DNA from 3 places in the Paenibacillus sp. MZ03-122A genome. Region 2 is predicted to be linked to each of the others. Evidence: predicted binding sites of a transcription regulator. Region 2 holds the regulator's gene; each other region holds the start of a gene.
What was found. Region 2 encodes Rex, which represses fermentation and respiration genes when NADH is low (regulators of the CRP and FNR family bind a similar motif). Its sites were predicted from a motif close to TTGTGAAATATTTCACAA; they were not measured.

Region 1: nirB (nitrite reductase large subunit NirB) is a predicted target of Rex. The motif match lies at 4,112-4,129, and genes of this name have one in related genera.
Region 3: NLX74_RS06210 (formate/nitrite transporter family protein) is a predicted target of Rex. The motif match lies at 1,235-1,252, and genes of this name have one in related genera.

Annotation. Positions count from the first base shown of each region.
Region 1 covers NZ_JANAVI010000005.1:289,622-297,467, reverse strand. The annotation lists gene NLX74_RS13520 (exosporium glycoprotein BclB-related protein) at 1-1,134, shown strand, start outside; gene nirD (nitrite reductase small subunit NirD) at 1,207-1,536, opposite strand; gene nirB (nitrite reductase large subunit NirB) at 1,576-4,005, opposite strand; gene NLX74_RS13505 (spore germination protein) at 4,350-6,038, shown strand; gene NLX74_RS13500 (GerAB/ArcD/ProY family transporter) at 6,063-7,166, shown strand; gene NLX74_RS13495 (Ger(x)C family spore germination protein) at 7,159-7,846, shown strand, end outside.
Region 2 covers NZ_JANAVI010000003.1:244,651-252,496, forward strand. The annotation lists gene dinG (ATP-dependent DNA helicase DinG) at 1-2,328, shown strand, start outside; gene NLX74_RS08350 (redox-sensing transcriptional repressor Rex) at 2,373-3,026, shown strand; gene NLX74_RS08355 (amidohydrolase) at 3,013-4,314, shown strand; gene NLX74_RS08360 (cell wall elongation regulator TseB-like domain-containing protein) at 4,352-4,876, shown strand; gene NLX74_RS08365 (hypothetical protein) at 5,417-5,950, shown strand; gene NLX74_RS08370 (AAA family ATPase) at 5,943-7,445, shown strand; gene NLX74_RS08375 (3-hydroxyacyl-CoA dehydrogenase family protein) at 7,582-7,846, shown strand, end outside.
Region 3 covers NZ_JANAVI010000002.1:483,520-491,365, forward strand. The annotation lists gene NLX74_RS06205 (FAD-dependent oxidoreductase) at 1-940, shown strand, start outside; gene NLX74_RS06210 (formate/nitrite transporter family protein) at 1,327-2,160, shown strand; gene NLX74_RS06215 (molybdopterin-containing oxidoreductase family protein) at 2,533-4,665, shown strand; gene NLX74_RS06220 (MFS transporter) at 4,712-5,959, shown strand; gene NLX74_RS06225 (GNAT family N-acetyltransferase) at 6,064-6,558, shown strand; gene NLX74_RS06230 (GNAT family N-acetyltransferase) at 6,658-7,206, opposite strand; gene NLX74_RS06235 (copper amine oxidase) at 7,291-7,846, opposite strand, start outside.

The DNA of each region.
Region 1 (7,846 bases), on a different contig from region 2:
GCGTTAGAAGCTACACCCTTCTCTCCGATCGGCGTAGGTACTGCACTGCAACAATTGCTGGATGCCCTATTGTCCATCGTTTTACAAGAATCCCTCGATCCTGCTCTTAAAGACAGCTTAATCAGCGCGATCAGAATCGCTGGAAAGACGGTTAGCAACGTATTAGGTGAAACATACTTGTCAGGGGAGCCCGGTGCACAAGGACCTCCTGGACCTGCGGGACCCGGCGGTGTGCCTGGACCAGTAGGTGGACCAGGCACACAAGGGCCTCCCGGGCCTCCCGGACCTATCGGCGCCGCTGGACCTATCGGTGCGGCTGGACCAGTCGGCCCTGCCGGGCCTGTGGGGCCTGCCGGACCAGTTGGAGCAGCTGGACCTATTGGCGCCGCAGGGCCTATCGGGGCCGCTGGACCGGAAGGCCCTGCCGGACCTGTCGGCGCTACGGGTGCTGCGGGCCCTGCCGGGGGTGTGACAGGTGCCACGGGCGCTACGGGCGCGGATGGATTGATCGGGCCTGCGGGAGCCACAGGACCGACCGGGGCTGATGGGCTGCCAGGCGCGGTTGGCGCTACCGGAGCCACGGGCACAGCTGGTGTTACTGGAGCGACCGGTTCGGGAGCCATCATTCCGTTTGCTTCGGGCGGACCTGCTATCCTGACAACCGTTCTTGGCGGGGTGGTAGGAACCACCAGTTTGATCGGCTTTGGAAGCTCAGCAACAGGGATTAGCCTCGTAGGCGATACCATTGACCTCACAGGTACACTTGTAGGACCTCTGATCAACTTTGCTTTTTCCGTACCACGGGATGGCGTAATTACATCTATTGCTGGTTACTTCAGTACAACAGCTGCGTTAACTCTCGTGGGTTCAACTGCGACGATTACTGCCCAGTTGTTTAGTTCCACAACACCTAATAATACCTTCACAGCAGTTCCCGGAGCTATCGTTACATTGGCCCCTCCACTGGATGGCATTATTGCTTTGGGAACGATCTCTAGCGGTATTACTACCGGGTTGGCTATACCGGTAACCGCACAGACTCGTCTGCTCCTTGTCTTCTCTGCAACAGCTACGGGACTTTCCCTCGTAAACACTATCGTAGGTTATGCAAGTGCAGGCGTTACCATTACCTGATCCGAGACGAAAAAAGGGCCCTACAGGATTGTTCCTGTCGAGCCCTTTTTTATTTGTATTCCATCAGACGGACTAAACCGTTTCGAGTGATACTTTAACTTCTTCTCCCTCTTCACAAACGGCGAATGTTTTAACTTGTCCGTGATCAGGCTCCTGAACGAGGCCTGTCTTCAGATCAATTTTCCAGTCATATAAAGGGTCATAGATATAATGACCAGATACTATCGCCTCTGTAAGAGGACCTCTTTTGGGATGAGGATTGATATTTTCAACGGCATAAAGCTCATTCTCCGAAGTGCGGAAAACAGCAATTTCAGCACCTTTGATATAGATGGTACGCCCTATTCTAATCGGAAAATCCTTACTGTGACCGACGACAAGCCATTCGGCATTTTTGATCATTTGCTTGATCGCTCCCTTCCTCAGGCATTTTAGATACAATTACACAATAGACGGAGTGACAACCTCAAATAGATTTTTGCGTGTATCCTCATCATTGATGATCTTTTTCCACGGGTCTTCCACCTGTTGTAGTGCAAATTCGATGCGTTCTACTAAAGCTTGTCGATGATCTGTATCCTGAACGACAGCCTTCTGAATCTCTTCCAGACCGATCCGTTCCACCCACTCCGAAGTACGTTCCAGGTATTGCCCTGTTTCCCGGTAGAATTGCATCACGGCTCCTACAATATCAATCAGTTCAGCGTCGGTTTTTACTTTACAGAGTGAATCAGCCAACCGCGCTTTAATACCGCCATTACCACCGATAAAGATCTCCCAGCCCCCATCGTTGCCTACGATCCCGATATCTTTGGTACAAGATTCCGCACAGTTGCGTGGACATCCATTAACTGCTAATTTGAATTTTGCTGGGAAATCCAGTCGTTCGAATTTTCGTTCCAACACTTCTCCCATTCCCATCGAGTCCTGTGTGCCAAACCGGCAAAATTGCGATCCAACACAGGTTTTAACCGTACGAAGTGACTTCGCGTAGGCATATCCCGACGGCATATCGAGTTCTTCCCATACTTTAGGCAGATCCTCTTTACGAACACCGATCAAATCCAGCCGCTGTCCTCCTGTTACTTTAACGACCTTAACGTTGTATTTAAGAGAAACATCTGCTATCTTCTTCAAATCTTCTGGGGTCGTTACACCGCCGTACATTCTAGGAACAACTGTAAACGTTCCATCCTTTTGAATGTTTGCGTGCAATCGCTCATTTACAAAACGGGAATCTCCCTCATTTTCATAGGTATCCGGGTTAATCATTCCCAAATAGTAATTCAGCGCCGGACGGCATTTGGAGCATCCTTCATCATTATGCCAACCCAGTACATTCATAACTTCACGCGTTGTTGTCAGCCCTTTGGTTTTGATCGCTTCCACAATCTCGTCCCGACTCAATGTTGTGCAACCACATATTCCTTGCTTGGCTGACGTCTTGAAGCTGTCTCCAAGAACATATTGTAAAATTTGCTCAACGACAGGCTTACATCCTCCACAGGAACGTGTTGCTCCGGTGCATGCCTTAATTTCATCGACTGTGGTCAGTCCATTATCATTAATTGCATCCACAATCACCTTTTTAGTCACACCGTTACAGCCGCAGACAATTTCATCATCCGCCATCGTTTCAGCGGATAATGTTTTCGCCCCGTGATTACTACATCCAGTACCCATGATCTGTCCATAAATCTCATCTGTCATCAATGTTTGCTGACGCACATATTTTTGAAGACTAGCAGATTCGCTTACATCGCCAAACAGTACAGTTCCAACAATTTTATTTTCATGAAGCAGCACTTTTTTGTATGTGCGCTTCCACTCATCCTTTGCAACAATCACCGTATGTTCAGGCTGGGTTATGAATTCGCCAGCTGAGAAAACATCCACCCCTGAAATTTTGAGCTTGGTAGAAACTACCGATCCCATATAACCTTCAGTTTCCGCGCCTGCCAAATGTTTGGCAATGACACTTCCCTGCTCAAACAGCGGAGCTACCAAACCGTAACAGGTTCCACGGTGTTCGACACATTCCCCTACGGCGTATACATCCGGTACGGAGGTTCTCATCAAATCATCGACTACGATACCACGGTTCGTTTCCATACCACTTTGCACAGCCACCTGAATATTAGGCTTGATCCCGACGGCCATAACGACCAAATCCGCTTCTAGCTCGCTTCCGTCTGAAAACCGCAGCCCTTGTACCCGATCTTGACCATACACCTCCGCAGTTTGCATTTGCATAGCAAACTTGATTCCCTGGCGTTCTAGTTCTGCTTTCAGCATCGCAGAGGCTTCCCGATCCAGCTGGCGTTCCATCAAATCCTCCATTAAATGAACGACCGTAACATCCATTCCCAGGTTGACCAAGCCTTTAGCTGCTTCCAGCCCTAACAGACCTCCACCAATGACCGCTGCCTTTTTAAAGGTCTTCGCTGCCTCAAGCATTGCCGAGCAATCGGCGATATCTCGGAAACCGATGACACCCGGTAATTCTTTACCCGGAATAGGCAGAATAAATGATTGTGAGCCAGTAGCTACCAAAGCTACATCGTAATCAATTTCCAGTCCGTCTTCGGTGTGAATCTTCTTGTTCTCACCGTCGATGCTTTTCACCATTTTTCCTGTATACAAAGTAATCCCTTGATCCGCATACCATTGCAAATCGTTCAGTATGATATCATCAATCGTTTTACTGCCTTCTAGTACATAAGAGAGCATGATCCTGTTATAGTTCGGATGCGGCTCATTTCCCAAGACCGTAATTTCATACTTATCCGTTAATTTCAAAATTTGTTCGACCGTATTGATACCAGCCATCCCGTTCCCTATAACCACAAGTTTCTGTTTACTGTTTATCATATACCGGTTCCTCCATTCATTCGACGATACTCCCTATCCGACGACATCTCCTACGTTCCTATGAATATTGCTTATGCTTCTATTCTAATACAGCAGATAGAGCTATATGTGACTAGAATCACAATGTAGTTCAAATTAAGAATATTTAGGGATTTCCCTATTCCGTTTCAAGGGATAAAGGTAAGAAGCTGAAATCAAATTTCAGGAATATTAAATACATCACTTGCCCAATTCATCGAACGAATCTTTCCATTTCATGTGTAATTACAACCTTTATAAGGAATACTTTAGGAACAACTTGTATCTTAAGGAAACATGAATTGAATCGTATGGAGGTGATCATCATGTGGTATAAAATAATTTCTTATATTCCAAGCTGGATTACACTCTTTCAAGCAGGCCTCGCGTTGATTATTCCTTTAGGAATTTATTATATAAACACATCGATTTATTCGTTTGTCGGCAGTAAGGGGGCAAAATCCAAACATTCTTCTGATCGTCCGCTTTCCGACGAACATAACGAAGGCCACGCTGATCAACAGCATGAACCAAGCTCCAAAATTACAGGGAATTATGATTCCGACTTCAAGTCGATTCGAGAGGCTATAGGCGAAAATAGTGATGTGCATTTTCGTGAGTTTGTAGTAAAGAAATATCATGCTCGGTCCGTGTTAATCTTCATAGAAGGTATGCAGGATGAAAAGCTTATGAGCAAGCAGGTATTGGAGGTCTTGATGTTCGAGGGCCAGCAGGACCCACAGCGCCCACAGGAACAGCAGGAAAGTATAAGTAACTCCTTTATAAAAGATAACTTGATGCCACTTACGCAAATTAGTGAAGTTGCTGATATGGAGGACCTGCAGGAGTCTATACTTTTAGGCCATACTGCCTTATTAATTGATGGAATGAAGGGAGCACTGCTGGTGGGCTCGCCCAATGGCGCCATTCGCTCCGTCAATGAACCAACCTCTGAAGCATTACTTCGGGGTCCCCGCATTGGTTTTACGGAGGTATTAAGTGAAAATACTTCGATGCTTCGACGCCAAGGCTTAAACAAAAGTCTGGAAATGAAGAAATTTCAAGTGGGAAGCCGAATCAAAAAAGATCTGGTTGTCGCGTATATAAAGGATATTGTGAATCCAGATCTCCTCGAAGAAGTAACCCGCAGAATTTCAAAGATAGACATGGATTTTTTGGCTGAATCCGGTTATGTGGAACAACTTATTGAAGACAATTATTTAAGTCCGTTCCAGCAGGCTCACAACACAGAGCGTCCCGACCGTGTCATTAATGCTTTGTTGGAAGGAAGAATAGCTATTTTGCTGGATGGGACTCCCTTTGCACTTATTGTTCCGGTGACCTTCAGTATGCTGCTTCAATCACCTGAAGACTATTATGAGCGCTGGATTCCAGGAACACTTTTACGGCTGTTGCGTTTTAGCGGGGCTTTTATAGCGCTTATGGGGCCTGCTTTGTACATCTCTTTTATATCGTTTCATCCCGGTTTGATTCCGACCAAGCTGGTCATTAGCATCATCGAAACCCGTCAAGGCGTCCCCTTCCCATCCGTCATTGAGGTTATGATTTTAGAAATCTCTATCGAAATCCTACGGGAAGCCGGCATTCGCTTGCCCAAACCCATTGGTCCTGCGATGGGCATTGTGGGAGGCTTGGTCATCGGCGACGCTGCTGTAAATGCAGGCATCGTTAGCCCCTTCCTGGTAATTGTGGTTGCGGTTACTGCCATTTCTTCGTTTTCAATACCGACATACAGTGCGGGTATTACCTTGCGTCTTTTGCGTTTCGTCGGCATGCTCTTTGCAGCCATCCTGGGCATGTTAGGAACCATATTGTTCTTTCTGTTAATTTGTATCCATCTGACGAAATTAAAAAGCTTTGGCGTACCGTATGTAACGCCCTTTTCCCCTATGCGCCTAAGCGATTGGAAGGATATGTATATTCGAGCTCCTATATCTATGATGAAAAGAAGACCTCTTATGATGAAAACTCAGCAAACCAAACGTAGGCCATGATGCCAAGACGAAGGAGGAGCTATGGTGTTTAGACGCTCTGATGATAAGATCACAACCAAGCAGGCGGCTGTGTTCCTGACCAATACCGTATTGGGCGCGGGGATTTTGACACTGCCGAGAGGTGTAACTGAAAAGGTACAGACTCCTGATGCATGGCTTTCTGTCCTTCTCGGTGGATGTATTGTCATATTGGTCGTCTGGCTCATGGTGAAATTAAGTCAACAGTTTCCTGAAAACACCGTGTATCAATATTCCAGAAGAATCGTGGGCACAATTCCGGGTGGATTTTTAAGTGTGTTATTGATTATATATTTTTTAATCATCGCCGGCTTTGAGATTCGGGTTTTAGCTGAAGTGACCATGTTTTTTCTGCTGGAAGGCACTCCGATCTGGGCGATTGTGATTCCATTCATCTGGGTAGGAAGCTATTTGGTTTTTGGCGGCATTAATCCCATCGCTCGGCTATACCAGATTGTACTTCCAATTAGTCTTTTTTTTCTGCTGCTCTGTTTTGTCTTTAGCTTAAGGATTTTTGAGATTGATCATCTTCGTCCTGTACTGAGTGAGGGGATTTTACCTGTCATCAAGGGTCTGAAATCGACTATTCTTGTTTTTTCTGGATGTGAAGTCGTCATGACACTGGTCGCTTTTTTACAATACCCTGAGAAAGCATTAAAGGCCATGGTAGTGGGGATCAGTATCCCATTAATTTTGTACTTTTTGACCGTAGTTATGGTGATCGGCGGGTTATCGATGGACTCCACTGTGACAAGTACTTGGCCTACCATCAATTTGATGCGCAGTTTTGAAATCCCCGGTTTTCTTTTTGAGCGGCTTGAGTTTCCTCTGCTAGTGATCTGGATGATGCAAATGTTTTGTAATTTCTGCAGTTTCTTCTTCAATGCTTCCCTAGGGGTCTCACAGGTGTTCGGTCTTAAATATCGTTATGCGATTTTTGGCTTAATCCCAATTATTTTTATCTCTACAATGACTCCTGTTCGTATGATGGAAGTGTTTAGTCTAGGCGATGCGATCGGATACATGGGAATCGTTATATTTGTTCTGGTTCCGGTACTTCTCTCCATCGTGTTCATAATCAGGAAGAAGGGAATGAAGCAAAATGTGTAGACGCCCTATGCTATCCTTGCTGCTTGCTTTCATTCTACTTATAACTCAAATCGGTTGCTGGAGCAGCAAAGAAGTAGAAGAGCTCAGCATATATACAGGACTGGCTCTGGATAAGGGGGAGCTTACTCCTTTAGAGCAGAATCTGGAAAAGAAAGGCAGTCGTTACTTCAAGAAAAATAAAATTACCGCCAGTTTACAAATCGTCCCCAAAAAATCATCCGGAAGCACAGAGCAGCAAGGCGGTGGCGGACAAGGACCAAATTATGTCAATATAGCAGCCACCGGGGATTCTCTGCTTGAAATCTTTCGACAACTCTCTCTCCGTTTGGATCGCCCGGTTATTGGTCACCATCTAAAGGTCATGGTGGTTGCCACCGATTTGGCGAAAGAACAGACGATGCAGCAATTAATGGATTTTGTGCTACGTGATAATGATATTCGCCCGAGTTGTTTGGTCTTCTTAAGCAAGGATCGAGCAGCTAGCACTTTAGTTACCAAATATGAAGACGAGGTCCCATCCATTCATATTTTGTATATGCTTCGTAACCATTTCAGAACCAGCAAGGTAATGAGGGGAGTCAATTTGTCTGAATTGGATGGGTTGATGCACTCCAAAAAAAGCTATATATTACAGAACATCACTGAATCAGATGGAGAATTAGAATTTTCAGGTGCCGGGA
Region 2 (7,846 bases):
TTTGCAGAGGAAGACAGTGACCTTGGATGGTTTCTTGATGGGGTGCGTGAAGAGAAAGAGCTTGATCCTATTCAGGATCTGGAGGGACATCAGTTTTTTCGTCAGCTTGCGCTAAAAGTGGAAGATTGGACGGAGCTAGCTGCTCCGCGTAGAGAAGATGACCCGAATCCACTGTCAGGTGTTTCCTTTGAGGAGTACATGGATGATGTGCGGGACAATTTGCGTTCATCCTTGAGCCAATATGAGGAGCGCGAGGCGCAGATACAGATGATTGAGGGTGTAAATCAGGCACTGAGTGAAGACAAGCACCTACTGATCGAAGCAGGTACAGGAACAGGGAAGTCCCTCGGCTATTTGCTCCCATCGCTGTATCACAGTGTGAAAAAAGGACAGCGAGTTATGGTAAGTACACATACGATCAACCTGCAGGAGCAATTACGCGAGCGCGACATTCCGATGCTGACCAAGGTGATTCCGTTTCCGTTCCGGGCTGCTATTTTCAAGGGTCGGGGACATTATTTGTGTCTGCGTAAGTTTGAACATAAAATAAACAGAAGAGACTTCGCGACACCGAAGGAAGATTTAATTACAGCTGCTCAGATGATCGTCTGGTTGACGCTAACAGAAACCGGTGATGATGAGGAACTGAATCTGAGCAACCGTGGTGGAGATTTCTGGGAAACGGTGGCGAGTGATTCAGAGTCCTGTCTTGGTCGCTCTTGCCCATGGTTCCGCAAATGCTATTATCATCGTGCACGCCATGAAGCAGGGATAGCGGATGTCGTTATTACGAATCACTCTAAGTTGTTTACAGACGTCAAAGCTAGTCACCAGTTGTTGCCGAGCTATGAACATCTGGTGATTGATGAAGCCCATCACCTGGAGGAAGTAGCTGGTAAGCACCTAGGTATGCATATGAAATATTTCACACTCGTGCATACACTGACACGACTGTTCAAAGACAGCAAGAATGGACAATTGCCTTCACTTCGTCAACAGTTGGCGAAATCGGGGCACGAGAAGTCGACGCATTGGGCCTCAACCATCGATCAGATGTATCCGCTCGTGTTAGAGGTTAAGGAAACTTGGGACCTGCTAAGCGACAAACTGTTTGGCATGTTGCCAGAGCGAAGCGATGCGACACCGGGTGAAACAGGACAGTTTTCTTCCCGTCTCAAACCTTCAGCCAAGCCTGCAAAGTGGGATCAGGCGGGGGCTTTGGAAAATCAGCTATATGTAACGATGAGTGAAATTTTGCGCAAGGGCGACAAGCTGATGCTGGACGTCAAGGAAGAACATGACGATTATGCGGCGGATAGCCTTATTACAGATATCACGGGTCTGCTCAAGGATCTGGCGGGGATTCGAGAAAATTTGCGCTTTTTTATGCGACTCGATGATGAAACAACCGTATACTGGCTCGAAGCGAGTGGGCAATTCCGCAGTAAATCATTACAATTTTATGCGGTGCCCGTCGATGTGAGCCGCCAGTTGAAAGAAATGTTTTTTGACAAAAAAAGAAGCATTATTCTGACGTCTGCTACCTTATCGGTAGATAAGTCGTTTCAGTACATGATCGATCAGCTCGGCTTGCAGGAGGCCGCAGATCAAGAGCGGCTGATGACTTCGCAGCTCCCGTCACCCTTTAATTACAGGGATCAGGTGCTGCTGGTCATTCCACGGGATTTCCCAAGCGTGAAGGGCAGTGTAGGAGATGCACACTTTGTAGATATGCTCGTTAGCTCTCTAGGAGCGACTGCTCAGGCGACGCGGGGGAGAATGCTCGTTCTGTTTACTTCCTATCGGATGCTCCGGCAAGTGTATGAGCCGCTTAAAGAGGCCTTAGCATCCAGCGAAATTACTGTGCTGGGACAAGGTGTGGACAGTGGGAGTCGCAGCAAGCTAACCCGCCGTTTTCAGGAAGCCAAAGCTTCTGTATTGCTGGGAACCAGCAGCTTCTGGGAAGGCGTCGATATTCCGGGGAAGGCTCTGACTTGTCTAGCCATTGTTCGCTTGCCATTTCAACCGCCGAATCACCCGTTGCTGGAGGCAAAAAGCGAGCTGCTCCAGCAGCAGAAGAAGAATCCATTTATGAAGCTGTCTGTACCACAAGCGGTTATTCGCTTCAAACAGGGATTTGGTCGGTTGGTTCGTACAGCGAGCGACCACGGGGTCGTTATCGTTTACGATACGCGTGTGATCGAATCCTATTACGGAAAGCACTTTTTGTACTCGTTACCGGGACCAAAAATGGAGCATATGCCATCGGAGCAAATGGTGCCCCGCATCGCCGAATGGCTCCAATCCGCCCCGGAGACCGAGGCATAACGGACGGACACTAAGTATGTTCGTTACAATTAGGGGGAGCAAGTATGAAATCAGATAAAATTTCAGAGGCTGTCGTACGGAGGTTACCCGTATATTTACGTTATCTGAATGCACTTCACAAACGGGAGGTGGCTACGGTCTCTTCTCAAGAGTTGGGACAGAGGCTAGATTTGAACCCGGCCCAAATCCGTAAAGATCTCGCCTATTTTGGAGATTTTGGTCGGAAGGGTATCGGTTATGATGTTTCTTATCTAATTGAGAAAATACGCCATATCCTGAAAATCGATCAGCAAATTAATGTAGTATTGGTCGGAGCGGGTAATCTGGGGCAAGCTCTTTCGAATTATAACGCTTATTTAAAAGACAATATGAAGATTGTAGCGGTATTTGATGCGTTTCCGGATAAGGTAGGGACCAAGATCAATACATTGGTCGTGCAACCGATGCATGAACTGGAAGCGACTGTGAAAGAAAAAAACATTCGAATCGGGATTATTACCGTACCTGATTTTGAAGCACAGCACGTGGCTGACAGGCTTATTGAGAGCGGAATTGGAGCGATCCTTAACTTTGCACCGACTACTCTCAAGGCACCGGCCAACATTCGGATTCATGCCACAGACTTTACAACTGATTTGCTTAGCCTCGCTTATTATTTGGAGGACGGAAAGGAAGAAACACAATATGACAGTGAATAAATGGATGATTAAAAACGGCTCTTTTGCCGTAAATGGACCAGAATCTGGGGTAATCCATGGTTTTATGATTGTGGAAGATAGCCGCATTACTTACATTGGCGAGACTTTGCCTTCGGGTGAGGAAGAGACGGAAGCGATCGATGGTAAGGGGCTTTTGTTTTTACCTGGTCTGATTAATACTCATGGTCATGCGGCGATGTCTCTGCTGCGTGGGCATGGAGATGACTTGGCACTTCAAGTATGGCTTCAGGAAAAAATGTGGCCTATGGAAGCCAAGTTTACATCTACGGACGTGTACTGGGGTACGTCGTTGTCTGTGCTGGAAATGCTGAAAGGTGGTACAACGACCTTCCTGGACATGTACGATCATATGGATGAGGTGGCTCGTGTAGCTGAAGAGTCAGGTATTCGTGCAAGTCTGATGCGTGGAGCAATTGGACTATGTTCGGAGGAAGAACAGCGAATCAAGCTGGCTGAGGCCGTGACTTTTGCGCGTAACTGGCATGGTAAAGCAGACGGGCGTATTACAACGATGATGTCACCGCATGCGCCATACACCTGTCCACCTGCGTTTATTGAAAAATTCGTACAAGCTGCGCATGATCTGGATTTGCCACTGCATACACACATGTCTGAGACGATCGCCGAAGTGGAGCAAAACGTACGAGACTACGGTTTGCGTCCAGTTGCACACTTGGATAAGCTTGGCTTTTTCTCCCGTCCCTCGCTTGTTGCCCATGGCGTTCATTTGAACGACGAAGAAATAGCTTTACTGGCTGAACGTGGTGTAGCGGTTTCGCACAACCCAGGTAGCAACTTGAAGCTGGCAAGTGGTGTGGCAAGAGTGCCTGAATTGCTGCGTGCAGGGGTTACCGTTTCTCTCGGAACGGATGGTCCTGCCAGTAATAATAACCTGGATATGTTCGAGGAAATGCGTCTGGCAGCACTTATTCACAAGGGTGTATCTGGTGACCCTACAGCAGTTCCTGCGAGTGAAGCGCTGCGTCTGGCAACAGAATACGGTGCAAAGTCAATTGGTTTAAAAGAAGTAGGAGCGTTGGCAGCAGGCAACAAGGCTGACTTTATCGCGCTGGATCTGAATCAGGCACATTTCTTGCCGCGTACAGATCTTATTTCCCATGCGGTATACTCAGCAAGCGCCAAAGACGTGGTTCACGTATGGGTAGACGGTCGTCAGGTTGTGAAAAACGGCGAATGCCTGACTATGGACGAGGAACGCATCAAACATGAGGCACAAGCCGCCTTTGAAGGGCTGCTGTCGCGCTAATTCAGGTGTCACATCCCCTTAGAGAGGAAGCACGGGTTTGAAAAATAAGAAAAAGTGGATAGCGGTCGCCATTTTGGCCGTAATACTGATCCTGGTCAGCATTTTCTGGTATTATTCCTATGTTACTCAAGACCAGGTGGCTGAGAAAAATGCCGCTATCATTAAGGCCAAGCAATCAGGTGGTCTGGTTAGCACGACTCAAACATGGAAGTCTGTGTGGGATCAGGTATATTGGGTGGTTCAAGGGAAAAATGCACAGAATGAAAATATAATGGTGTGGGTTCCTTTTCAAAAAGTGGAGGGACAACCTAACGTACCTGCCGCAGATAATAGCGGTGTTCACACCGAGTTGCTGAAGAACGGAGTCGATGAGCAAAAAATGACGTCAATAATTCAGCAGCAGCTTCCAGGTGCAAAAATTGTAAGGCTTCAGCCGAGTGTGTTCAATGGCGAATATGTGTGGCAGTTGTTTTACGATGATGGAAGTCATCATTACTACACCTTTTATCGTTTCTCAGATGGGGTGGCGACGGGTGTAAAGTATACTTTGCCCAATAACTGAGCTGGTTGAGGATTAGCAGATGTGGAATAAATGACTAGTAAATAATTGAAAGCTTAAGAAAAAGACGTAAATGCGATGAAATTCGTATTTACGTCTTTTAGTCTTGCTATGCCGTAAAGTGGGCTGAAAGCCAGTGAAGCATCTTTACCTATCCATCTTCTCTCCTAGGGCAAATTCATCTTTATGGCGGGCAGTACGGAGTGGAGGATTTGAATCTGGAGAAGCGGAGCGTTCGCCTTTGCCGCCGGATTTTCTCCGTAAGAATATAATCGAGAAAAATCGGGTGGCAACAGCGATCGTAAGATCAAATCCTACGCTCAGCGTCTCGCCTCCACCTTAACCAAAGATTTTGCCTCATCACAACTCCTCCACACATTGCCTTCGATATTAGATATACGTTATGATATACTATATTTTATAAGTGATAGACAAAAATGATAGAAAAAAAATTGCTGATCGCTGTAAGATCATGCAATTTGGTTGTTTGTTGACATTCGTCCCGTTTCTTCTGGGTTTTACATTTTGAGAGGAGGATGTTGTTTGAAATTGCGTGCAGTTCCTATCGTTGTGGCGGCAGTTTTGGCAGCTTTGCTGCTATTTGGGGGATGGTTCATTTACCGTCAGGTTACAATGCAAAGCCCTCTGGAAAAACTGGTTTCTCAATATCCAGGCGTGACAAGCGCTCAAATAGATATTAAACAGGATCAGGTTGTATTGAAACTAGATCTCAAACCGCAGGCGGATGTGGCCGGATTAGTCGATGTGGTTAAGCAAAAAGGACAAACCATCATTGGCAGCCGTACCATTAAGCTGGATATTGAAGATCGTTCCAATTCAGCACTGAATCAATGGTGGTCTGAGGCTATGTTTCCTGTAGCCGAAGCGATGGAAAATAAAAAGTATACTCAAATTTCATCTACAGTTGAGCAGATGAAAAAGAAAAAGACGGGTATCAAAGCTGATACCGACATGGATTCGAACAATGTCTATATCCGACTCAGCGAAGGGAAAGCGACCAAGTTTATCGTTTTGCCACGTCAATCTCAGCAAATGGGGGTATGGCCTAATGCCTAGATGGATCAAGGAAACATTAATCGGCATAGTGCCGGTGACTATTATATTTCTCGTTTTTATTGGGGTGAATATTATCCCTCTTCTAGTTGCTGGCGTGATGCTCAGCGGCTTGTTAATGCTCATGCATGCACGTGGTGGCTTGGCCGTAGGTGCTGGGCAAGAACGTAAACGCAAAAAAAATGGTCCGGACAAACTGACTTTTGAGGAAATCGGTGGGCAGGAAAGCGCTAAGCAGGAGCTGCGTGAGGCCCTGGACTTTTTGAATCGACATGATGAAATTTCCAAGTTTGGTATCCGTCCATTAAAAGGTGTTCTGCTCACAGGTCCTCCGGGAACAGGGAAAACACTGATGGCGAAAGCAGCCGCACACTATACTAATTCTGTATTTGTTGCAGCCTCAGGTAGTGAATTTGTTGAAATGTACGTTGGTGTTGGCGCGGGTCGTGTCCGTGAGTTGTTTCGGGAGGCACGTACTCGTGCAGCCAAGGAAAAGAAGGAAAATGCGATTGTTTTTATTGACGAGATCGACGTAATTGGTGGTAAACGTGAGGGTGGGCAGCAACGAGAATATGATCAGACTTTAAATCAGTTGCTGACAGAAATGGATGGCATTTATTCGGCAGACACTCCGCGGATTTTGATCATTGCAGCAACAAACCGTAAAGAAATGCTGGACAGTGCCTTAACGCGTCCAGGGCGTTTTGACCGTCATATTCAAGTGGATTTGCCTGACAAGAAGGGCCGTCTTCATATTCTTAAAATTCATGCCAAAAACAAACCGATTCAGGAAGATGCGAATCTGGACAAAATTGCTGAGGAATCTTACGGGTTTTCCGGCGCACAGCTGGAGAGCGTGATGAATGAAGCGGCAATCTATGCGATGAGACAGGATCAGAAAATGATTGCGCAGAAGCATCTGTCGATGGCAATTGACAAAGTAATGATGGGTGAAAAGACAGATCGAGAATCGACGTTGGAAGAGAAAAAACGTGTAGCGATTCATGAACTGGGACATGCTATTATGGCCGAAATTGTTCGTCCTGGTAGCGTAAGCCAGGTAGCACTTAGCCCACGTGGGAAAGCGCTTGGCTATGTGCGCCACAATCCACAGCAAGAGCATTATTTATACACCAAGCAGTTCCTGGAGGAGCAGATCATGATCTCGCTCGCAGGGGCTACAGCGGAAGAAATGTACTATGGCGGTCGCAGTACCGGCTCAAGTAATGATTTTGAGCAGGCGCTGAACATCGTCCATACGATGATGACTTCCGGTTTGACTTCACTTGGCATTATTAACATGGAAATGGTAACCAAAGAAGAACTTATGCGGGAAAATGGCGAGATTATGGCTGACCTGCACACCCGAACTTTGGAGTTGCTGGAAAAGCATCGTCCTGTGTTCGACAACTCACTTGACATCCTGATGAAGGAAGAAACTCTGTCTGGAGACCAATTTAGATGTCAATTTAGTGAAAATGCTTTATTACCAGCATAATTTTTTATGCTGGTTATTTTTTTTTACTTTTAGTCCGTGCTAAGATATTATTATCTATTGGGACATAAACATGTATTTTTCGACAAAGAAGGATACAATATATGAGAGTGACCAGGAAAGGGTGGAGTAAAGAATCATGCAATTTAAAAAAATCGGCGTCATCGGCGGCGGCACCATGGGACAGGGGATTTCTGAAATGCTCGCGTCCAAAGGAATCGATGTGCTGCTGGTAGAGCAGACACCAGAGAAACTAGACTACGCCTACAATATGATTGAAACGAGTCTGGACAAACAACTGGAAAAGTGGGCAATTACTCAAGCTGAGAAAAAATTGATCTTATCCCGTATTCAAAAAGTAATCCATTTGGCGGAGCTCGGCAGCTGCGATATGGTCATTGAGA
Region 3 (7,846 bases), on a different contig from region 2:
TGAGAAAGCCCAGCACGTACAGAACATTACAGTCGTCGGGGCTGGATACATTGGTGTTGAACTGGTAGAAGCTTTCCAAATGAACGGTAAAAACGTAACACTGATCGACAGTGCTGATCGTATATTGAATAAGTATTTGGACCATGAGTATACAGACCGGATTGAAAGTTCCCTGAAGGAACATGGCATTAAGCTGGTACTTGGCGAGACGGTGAGTCGTTTTGAGGGTACGAACGGTAAGGTGAGTAAAGTCGTGACCTCTAAAGGAGAATATGAAACAGAGCTTGTTATTCTCTGCATCGGTTTCCGACCTCAAACGGATCTGCTCAAAGGTCAGGTAGATATGTTGCCTAACGGTGCGATCATTGTGGATAACTATATGCAAAGTAGCTGCCCGGACGTGTTTGCAGCAGGTGACAGTTGTGCAATCCGCTATAATCCGACAGGTAAAACGGCTTATATCCCTTTGGCAACCAATGCAGTTCGTATGGGTACACTGGTAGCACGTAATCTGGTACAACCAACGATTGCCTACATGGGAACCCAAGGAACTTCGGGTATCAAAATTTACGAAGACAATATCGCAGGAACAGGCTTGACGGAAGCGGCGGCAACGGACGAAGGCATGACTGTAGAAGCTGTAACCATTGAGGACAGCTATCGGCCTGAATTTATGCCAACCTCCGAAAAGGTATTACTGAAAGTGGTATATGAGCAGGAGACACGAAGAATTTTGGGGGCTCAAATTATGTCGAAGGTGGATTTGACGCAATCCATTAACACACTATCCGTAGCCATTCAAAATCATATGACCATTGACCAGTTGGCCTTTGTCGATTTCTTCTTCCAGCCGCATTATAACAAGCCTTGGAATTTCCTGAATGCAGCAGGTTTACAAGCATTGCCTACAATATCCGAACGGAACCCAGTTACTGTATAATTAGATTTGTCTGTGACATTGTTCATAAGTTTGTCAACAATCTGAGACGTACGGACGAATCCTTATAGTACAATATAGAGTAGCATAAGGATTAGGGGGTAAGTAGCTTATGGATTTGTTTTATATCCTTTTTCTTGTAGTCGTGGCCCTGGTAGGCCTCGGTGGAGTTATTTGGTTCTTGAGAGCAGTTGAAAAGGAAGAATACAACTAAATGTAAAGCGCGTAGTAGCGCAGTAGATGTAATAATACAGAAAGACAGTCCTTTTTCCAAGGGCTGTTTTTTTATAGTTAAGAAAGTGATTTTTTTCACAAACATAATCACTGATTTTAAATAAAATATGAAAGAAGAATATTTTAGTAAAAAGATATTAAAGGAGCGGGGACATATGGCGAGCTATAAACCGGGGCAAATTGCTGAAAAGACGGTGGAAACAGGAGTGGCCAAGGCGAACAACCCGTGGACTGTGGCGGTGGTACTGGGATTTTTGGCAGGTGCATTTATTGCACTCGGGTTTTTGCTGGATATACGTGTTATTGCAAGCGCGCCTAAAGAATGGGGAAGCATTGCCACCTTTATTGGAGCTGCGGTGTTCCCCGTAGGTTTGGTATTAGTTTTGATCGCCGGCGGAGAATTGCTGACCGGCAATATGATGGCGGTCCCTTTGGCGAGATGGGCAGGACGGATTAAGACAGGAGCCATGCTTCGTAATTTGGCGATTATTACGCTCAGTAATTTTGCAGGTGCGTTATTCGTTGCATTTTTCTTTGGGCATGTACTGGGTTTGACAGAAACGGGCCCTTACCTGGACAAAGTGGTGGATATGGCAGGACATAAGCTACATGAAAGCTTTTTGCAGTCTTTTATATCGGGTATAGGATGTAACTGGCTCGTAGCACTGGCTGTATGGCTGGCATATAGCACAGACTCTATCGGTAGCAAAATCATGGGGATTTGGTTCCCGACAATGGCCTTTGTCGCTATTGGATTTCAGCACGTTGTTGCCAATATGTTTCTCATTCCGGCGGCTATTTTTGCAGGCCACTTTTCGTGGGCAGATTATGTTATGAACTTCATTCCGGTCTGGCTGGGAAATTTGGTAGGAGGTAGCCTGTTTGTGGCTGGAGCCTACTGGTTGGCCTATTTGAAAAAGCCTCAAACCAACGCACATCCAGTGAATGAATCTCCAACTACTTCTTCGGTTGCACATCAAATCCGTTGAGTGATCCTGCTTAATTACGGTACTTTAAACAGCAATGAACAAAGCAAATCCGCCATGACAGGCCCGGGGGAACGAAACCTGTCATGGCGGATTTTTTTGGGAGTGGTCCATGATTTGGCATGGAGGATGAGTGTGCTCTCGTCCCATAATGCCTTGATCTCTTTTACCCTCGGTAAGATATGATGAAACAGGATGTTGAAAAAAATTATGATTCTAAAAAAATCCGTTTTGCTCTATGCAGCAGACGGATTTTTTTAATGTTTTGGAGAGCGGCTGTGTGGGAAAATCCTTCTCTTGCCATAGGCCAAAGCTGTGGATATGATAAGATCAGTGTAATTTTTGGAAACGGTAACGGAAAGGAGCATCAACACTATGGATCATCGTAATAGCGCGCCTCCTGAGGCCACGCTTCAACAAGACTTACAAAGGGGGCAGCGGATGACGGAGCAGCAGGACGGTATTTTTCCGGCTGTATGCCCGTTAGATTGCCCGGATACGTGTGGGCTCCTGCTTCACAAGGAAAATGGAAAGATAGTCAAGGTGACTGGGAACCCGGATCATCCTATTACCAAAGGGGCTATTTGTAACAAAGTTCGCAATATGACGGAGCGGGTATATGATCCTGATCGGGTGCTCTATCCGTTGAAACGTATAGGCCCCAAAGGAGAAGGAAAATTTGAACGTATTAGCTGGGAGGAGGCGGTCGATACCATTACAGGTCGGTTCAAGGAGCTGATACGTATGGACGGACCGGAATCTATTCTCCCCTACAGCTTTTATGGCAATATGGGCGTATTGAGTGTGGACGGAATGGACCGCCGATTTTTTAATGCGCTGGGTTCAAGCCAACTGGATCAGACGATATGTAGCGTAGCAGGGAATGAAGGCTGGGCGTCCGTTATGGGTTTTAAGGGCGGCACCAGCCCGGAGGACACGGAGGATGCAGACCTCATTATTGTGTGGGGTGGAAATGTCATTAGCACCAACATGCATCAGGTCGTTTTGGCTGAGAAAGCACGTAAAAAAGGTGCTAAGGTGGTCGTTATTGACGTTCATCGCAACCGGACGGCGCAATGGGCGGATTGGTTCATTCCGTTATATCCGGGCACGGATACGGCGCTCGCGCTGGGTGTTATGAATGTGCTGTTCGCTCAGGGACTGACGGACGACGAGTTTTTACATCGCTACACGGTAGGCCATGAGGAACTGCGCGAGCATGTTAAGACATATACACCAGAGCGAGTTTCGCGGATTACCGGCGTACCGGAAGCGGATATCATCCGTTTGGCGAAAATGTACGGAACTGCGCGAGCAGCGTATATCAATATCGGCAATGGGCTTCAGCATCATGATAATGGCGGTATGAACGTACGTGCGGTTACATGCTTGCCTGCGCTCACTGGACAATGGCTGAAGCACGGCGGGGGAGCGTCACGCTCTAATGGCGCTTATGGCAAGTTTAACGGCGCCAATCTGGCGCGTCCTGATCTGCGACAGAATCCGGATGCCCGGGTGATCAACATGAACCGGATCGGAGAAGCGCTGCTACAGAAGGAACAGCCGATTAAGGCGTTATTCGTATACTGCAGTAACCCCGTAGTTGTAGCCCCCGATTCGGAACGGGTGACTGAAGGATTTGGACGAGAGGATTTGTTCACAGTCGTTCATGACCTGTTTCTTACGGATACTGCCCGTTATGCCGATATTGTGCTGCCTGCAGCGTCTTCCTTTGAAGGTACAGACCTATATAAATCCTACTGGCATCACTATGTTCAGATGCAGGAACCCGTCATTGCTCCACTCGGGGAAAGCAAAAGCAATTATGAGCTGTTTAGCCTGCTCGGACGGGCTATGGGCTTTGACGAAGCTGCCTTTACGGAAAGTGAAGAGGACATGATCGCAGGTGCGCTTGATAATCCAACGAACCCTTATCTCAACGGTGTAACTTTGGAAGCCTTACAAAAGTCACCTTTTGTAAAGCTCGATATGACGCCAAAGGCTACTTATTTGGATCGTTTAACCACGCCTTCAGGCAAGATTGAGTTGTATTCGGAAAAAATGAAACAAGCAGGTCTGCCCGCGATGCCTTCTTATGTGCCGCTGATTGAAGGGTACGACGGAGAGCATCGACCGCAAGCGGACGAGCGGTATCCATTAATGTTTATTTCACCGCCAAACCATAATTTTCTGAATTCTACTTTCGCTAACTTGCCCAAGCATCAGCGACTGGAGCGGGAGCCCTTGCTACAAATTCACCCGGAGGATGCTCAGACAAGGGACATCGCGGATGGGGACCCGGTTACCGTATGGAATGATCGGGGGACGTATGAGCTGAAAGCGAAAGTCACCGATCTGATGCTGCCCGGTACAGTGATTAGCCAGGGATTATGGTGGGAAGGCAAAGGACGCAGACAGCGTGCCAATGTGTTAACCTCTGATCGGCTGTCGGATATGGGACAGGGGGCTACTTTCTTCTCAACGGTGGTGAATGTGAAGCGTCAATGAGATAATGCCTTTTATGGCGTCAGATGCAAAAGGAGAAACAAAAGATATGAAATGGTTGGAGTCTTATCCGAAAGAAGTGAAAGTGTTTCTCGTTGCTAGTCTGATTAATTCCGCTGGAAGTTCCCTGATGTGGCCGTTGGTTAGCATGTATGTGTTTGACGAGCTAAACCGTAGTATGGGAGATGCAGGGATTGCGATTTTAGTGCAATCTCTGGGCGGAATTTTTGGTCAAGTGCTGGGCGGAGCCCTCTATCACCGTATTGGAGCCAAGAAACTGATTGTTGGCTCACTCGCGATGAACGCGCTGGGACTTCTCGCGCTTCCATTTACCAGTGGCCATTGGGTAGCGTTTGTCATCATGATGGGCTTTATCGGCTTTTTTAATGTCGTATCTGTGCCTGCGATTCAGGCCTTTGTAGGTTTTCGTTTCGCTGACCGTCGTGGTGAGCTGTTTAATATTATTTATGTCGCTAACAATATTGGAGTTGCAGTGGGTACGGGATTGAGTGGCGTTCTGGCTGACCTTTCCTATCAGCTCAGCTTTGTGATGAACGGAGTGACTTCTGCGGTATTTGCCGGATTCTTCTGGTCTTATCTAAGCAGGGTGGATCGGGAAGAGGGAGAAGTACAGCTCAGCAAGTCCGTGAAAAAAAGAGAGGAAGTACCAGCTCGTTTGCTGTTTCGTGATACCAGACTGTATCTCTTTGTGGGGTTAGGCTCACTTTTTTTATGGTTCGGCAATTCGATCTGGAATACAGGAGTGTCTCCCCATATTATTGAGCAGGGCTTGCCTAAAACGATGTATGGGTTACTATGGACACTGAATGGTATCCTTATTTTTGCCGCACAACCCATTATTTTTTGGATAAAAAGACTGTACGCTCATCATGCTTCATCGCAAATGACATGGGCCGGGGGATTTTATTTGGCGGCTTATATTGTCATGCTGGGCACACAGAACTATACTGGAATGATATTCGCTATGGTTCTAGCGACCCTGGGAGAAATGCTGATTGCTCCTGCGGTTCCAGCATTCCTGTCTGATCATGGAGGTCGGGGTGCACCCTTTTACATTGGGCTTGTGGGGGGTATTGGCGCAGCCGGACGGGTAATGGGGCCTTATATTATGGGGAAGTTGTATGATGGCGGTGGGTTACCGCCCACACTTTGGCTGGCAGCGGGCGTAGCGGTGTTGTCGATCCTATTTTTCGTCCTGCATAGCTGGTTGAACCGTTACCGTCACGATATGGGTAATTTTGATACTCCTTCCAAGGTCGACCTTCCCAGTTCCTAAGTCCTAATAAAAGTGCAGTAATATGCTGCGATTATGGTACAATAAGTGACGAATGGTTGCAGTTATTGCTTCAGGAAAGCCTTCACAGGAAGGATTGAAAGGAATTGTTTACAAGTCAACCCTTGACGATACGTCATTCGGAGATGAAGGATGCTCCTGATCTGATTGCGCTGGATGAATTGGTATGGAATGAACGTACGGCTCCCGCTTCGTTGTCTTGGAAGTCGCGCGGAGAGTTTCTGCGCAATACGCCTCCAGGCTCTCAACTGGTTGCGATCGAACAGGAAGTACTCTGCGGGTATATTGGATTTCGTCCTCCAACGCTGTTGGCTAGTAATTGTCATGTACTCGAAATAAATATAGCTGTACATCCAGCTTATCATCGCAAAGGTATTGGGACGGCGCTCATGAACTCCATGAAGGACATTGCAGCTGCGGAGGGCATACGCAAGTTGAGTTTGCGTGTACTCTCATGCAACACGGAAGCCCTTATGTTTTATGAAAAAAACGGTTTTGCGATTGAAGGACGTTTGCATGAGGAGTTTTACATAGCAGGCCAATTCGTGGATGATGTGTTAATGGCCTATTTCTTAAAATAGGCGGGAGGCTACGGACAGCAATATTCGGTTTTATGCCCGGCCTAAACCAACAACGCCGCAGACCTGATCAGGTCTGCGGCGTTGTTGTACAATACAATATTACCGAAGTTGCTTCCATTCATTTTGGAGCATACCATACACTGCGTGGTTCATGTAGCCGTCGGGCAGCAATTCCGCTTCGCGTACAATGCCTTCGAGCACAAAGCCCAAACGTTCCGGAATACCGCGGCTACGGCGGTTCGTCGTTGCGCAACGGATTTCGACCCGATGCAAGTCCAGCTCCATCAAAGCATATTCAACGAATACGCGGCAGGCGCTGGTCATAAGACCTTGTCCTTCGTACCCGTGTCCAAGCCAGTATCCGATGCTAACGGAGCGGTGAGTCCAATTGATCTCATGGTAGCTGATGATGCCAGCAAGCTCGTTGTCTATCCAAATTCCGGCGGTCAGACTACCGTTCTCTGCGGCTTGTTTCAAGGCGCCCTGCACGAACTGCTCTGTGTGGCTGATTTCCGTGGTGGAGTCTACCCATGGAAGCCATTGACGCAGGCGGTCACGGGACATTTCGATCAGCTCAAACAGAGGCTGCACATGCTCCTTGGTGAGCGGCCGAAGGACTGTGCGTTCGTCCAACGCATATGTAAACATGATTGATCCCCTCTTTCACTCGGAAAATCGCTAAACCAGCCAGTCTAGCATTTAATCCCATGCTACCTCATTCTGCGAGAGTCGTCAAAAGGGAGAGGAAGCTTCAAATTCTATAGGTCCCACCCGGAACCGTTCATGCTCGTATACATATTTCAGATCCAAATCCCCTACAAATTCGGTTGGGGATACACTGCCAGATACAGTGGCTTGCAGAGGAAGCTGCTCAGCATCATACATTACGACAGAGCTAAAATCGAGATACTTTGTAAATTGGACTGGATCATCGTAAAATACTGACGCTTTAGGGTCTATCGTGTGTGTAACACCGTCAATCGTGACAGCAATATGGACCTGGCGGTTGTGGTCACGTAGCTCTACTGCGCTATGTACGCGCTGGGACACAGCATCTACTGCCGATTCGACCGCATATTCTTCCATCGTGCGTGCGTTAACAATATGCAATTCCTGCAATTCGACACCCGTTCCCGAGGCACGCGTGAGGATCACGACGGCTTCACGGACACCATCCCCGTTCACATCCCTGTAAAATAATTGTGGTGCGGTGGAGATATCCGCCGAGCCCGACCATCGGAATGTGTGGCGTTGCTGGCCGATTTCCAGTACAGCTGATTGGAATAAT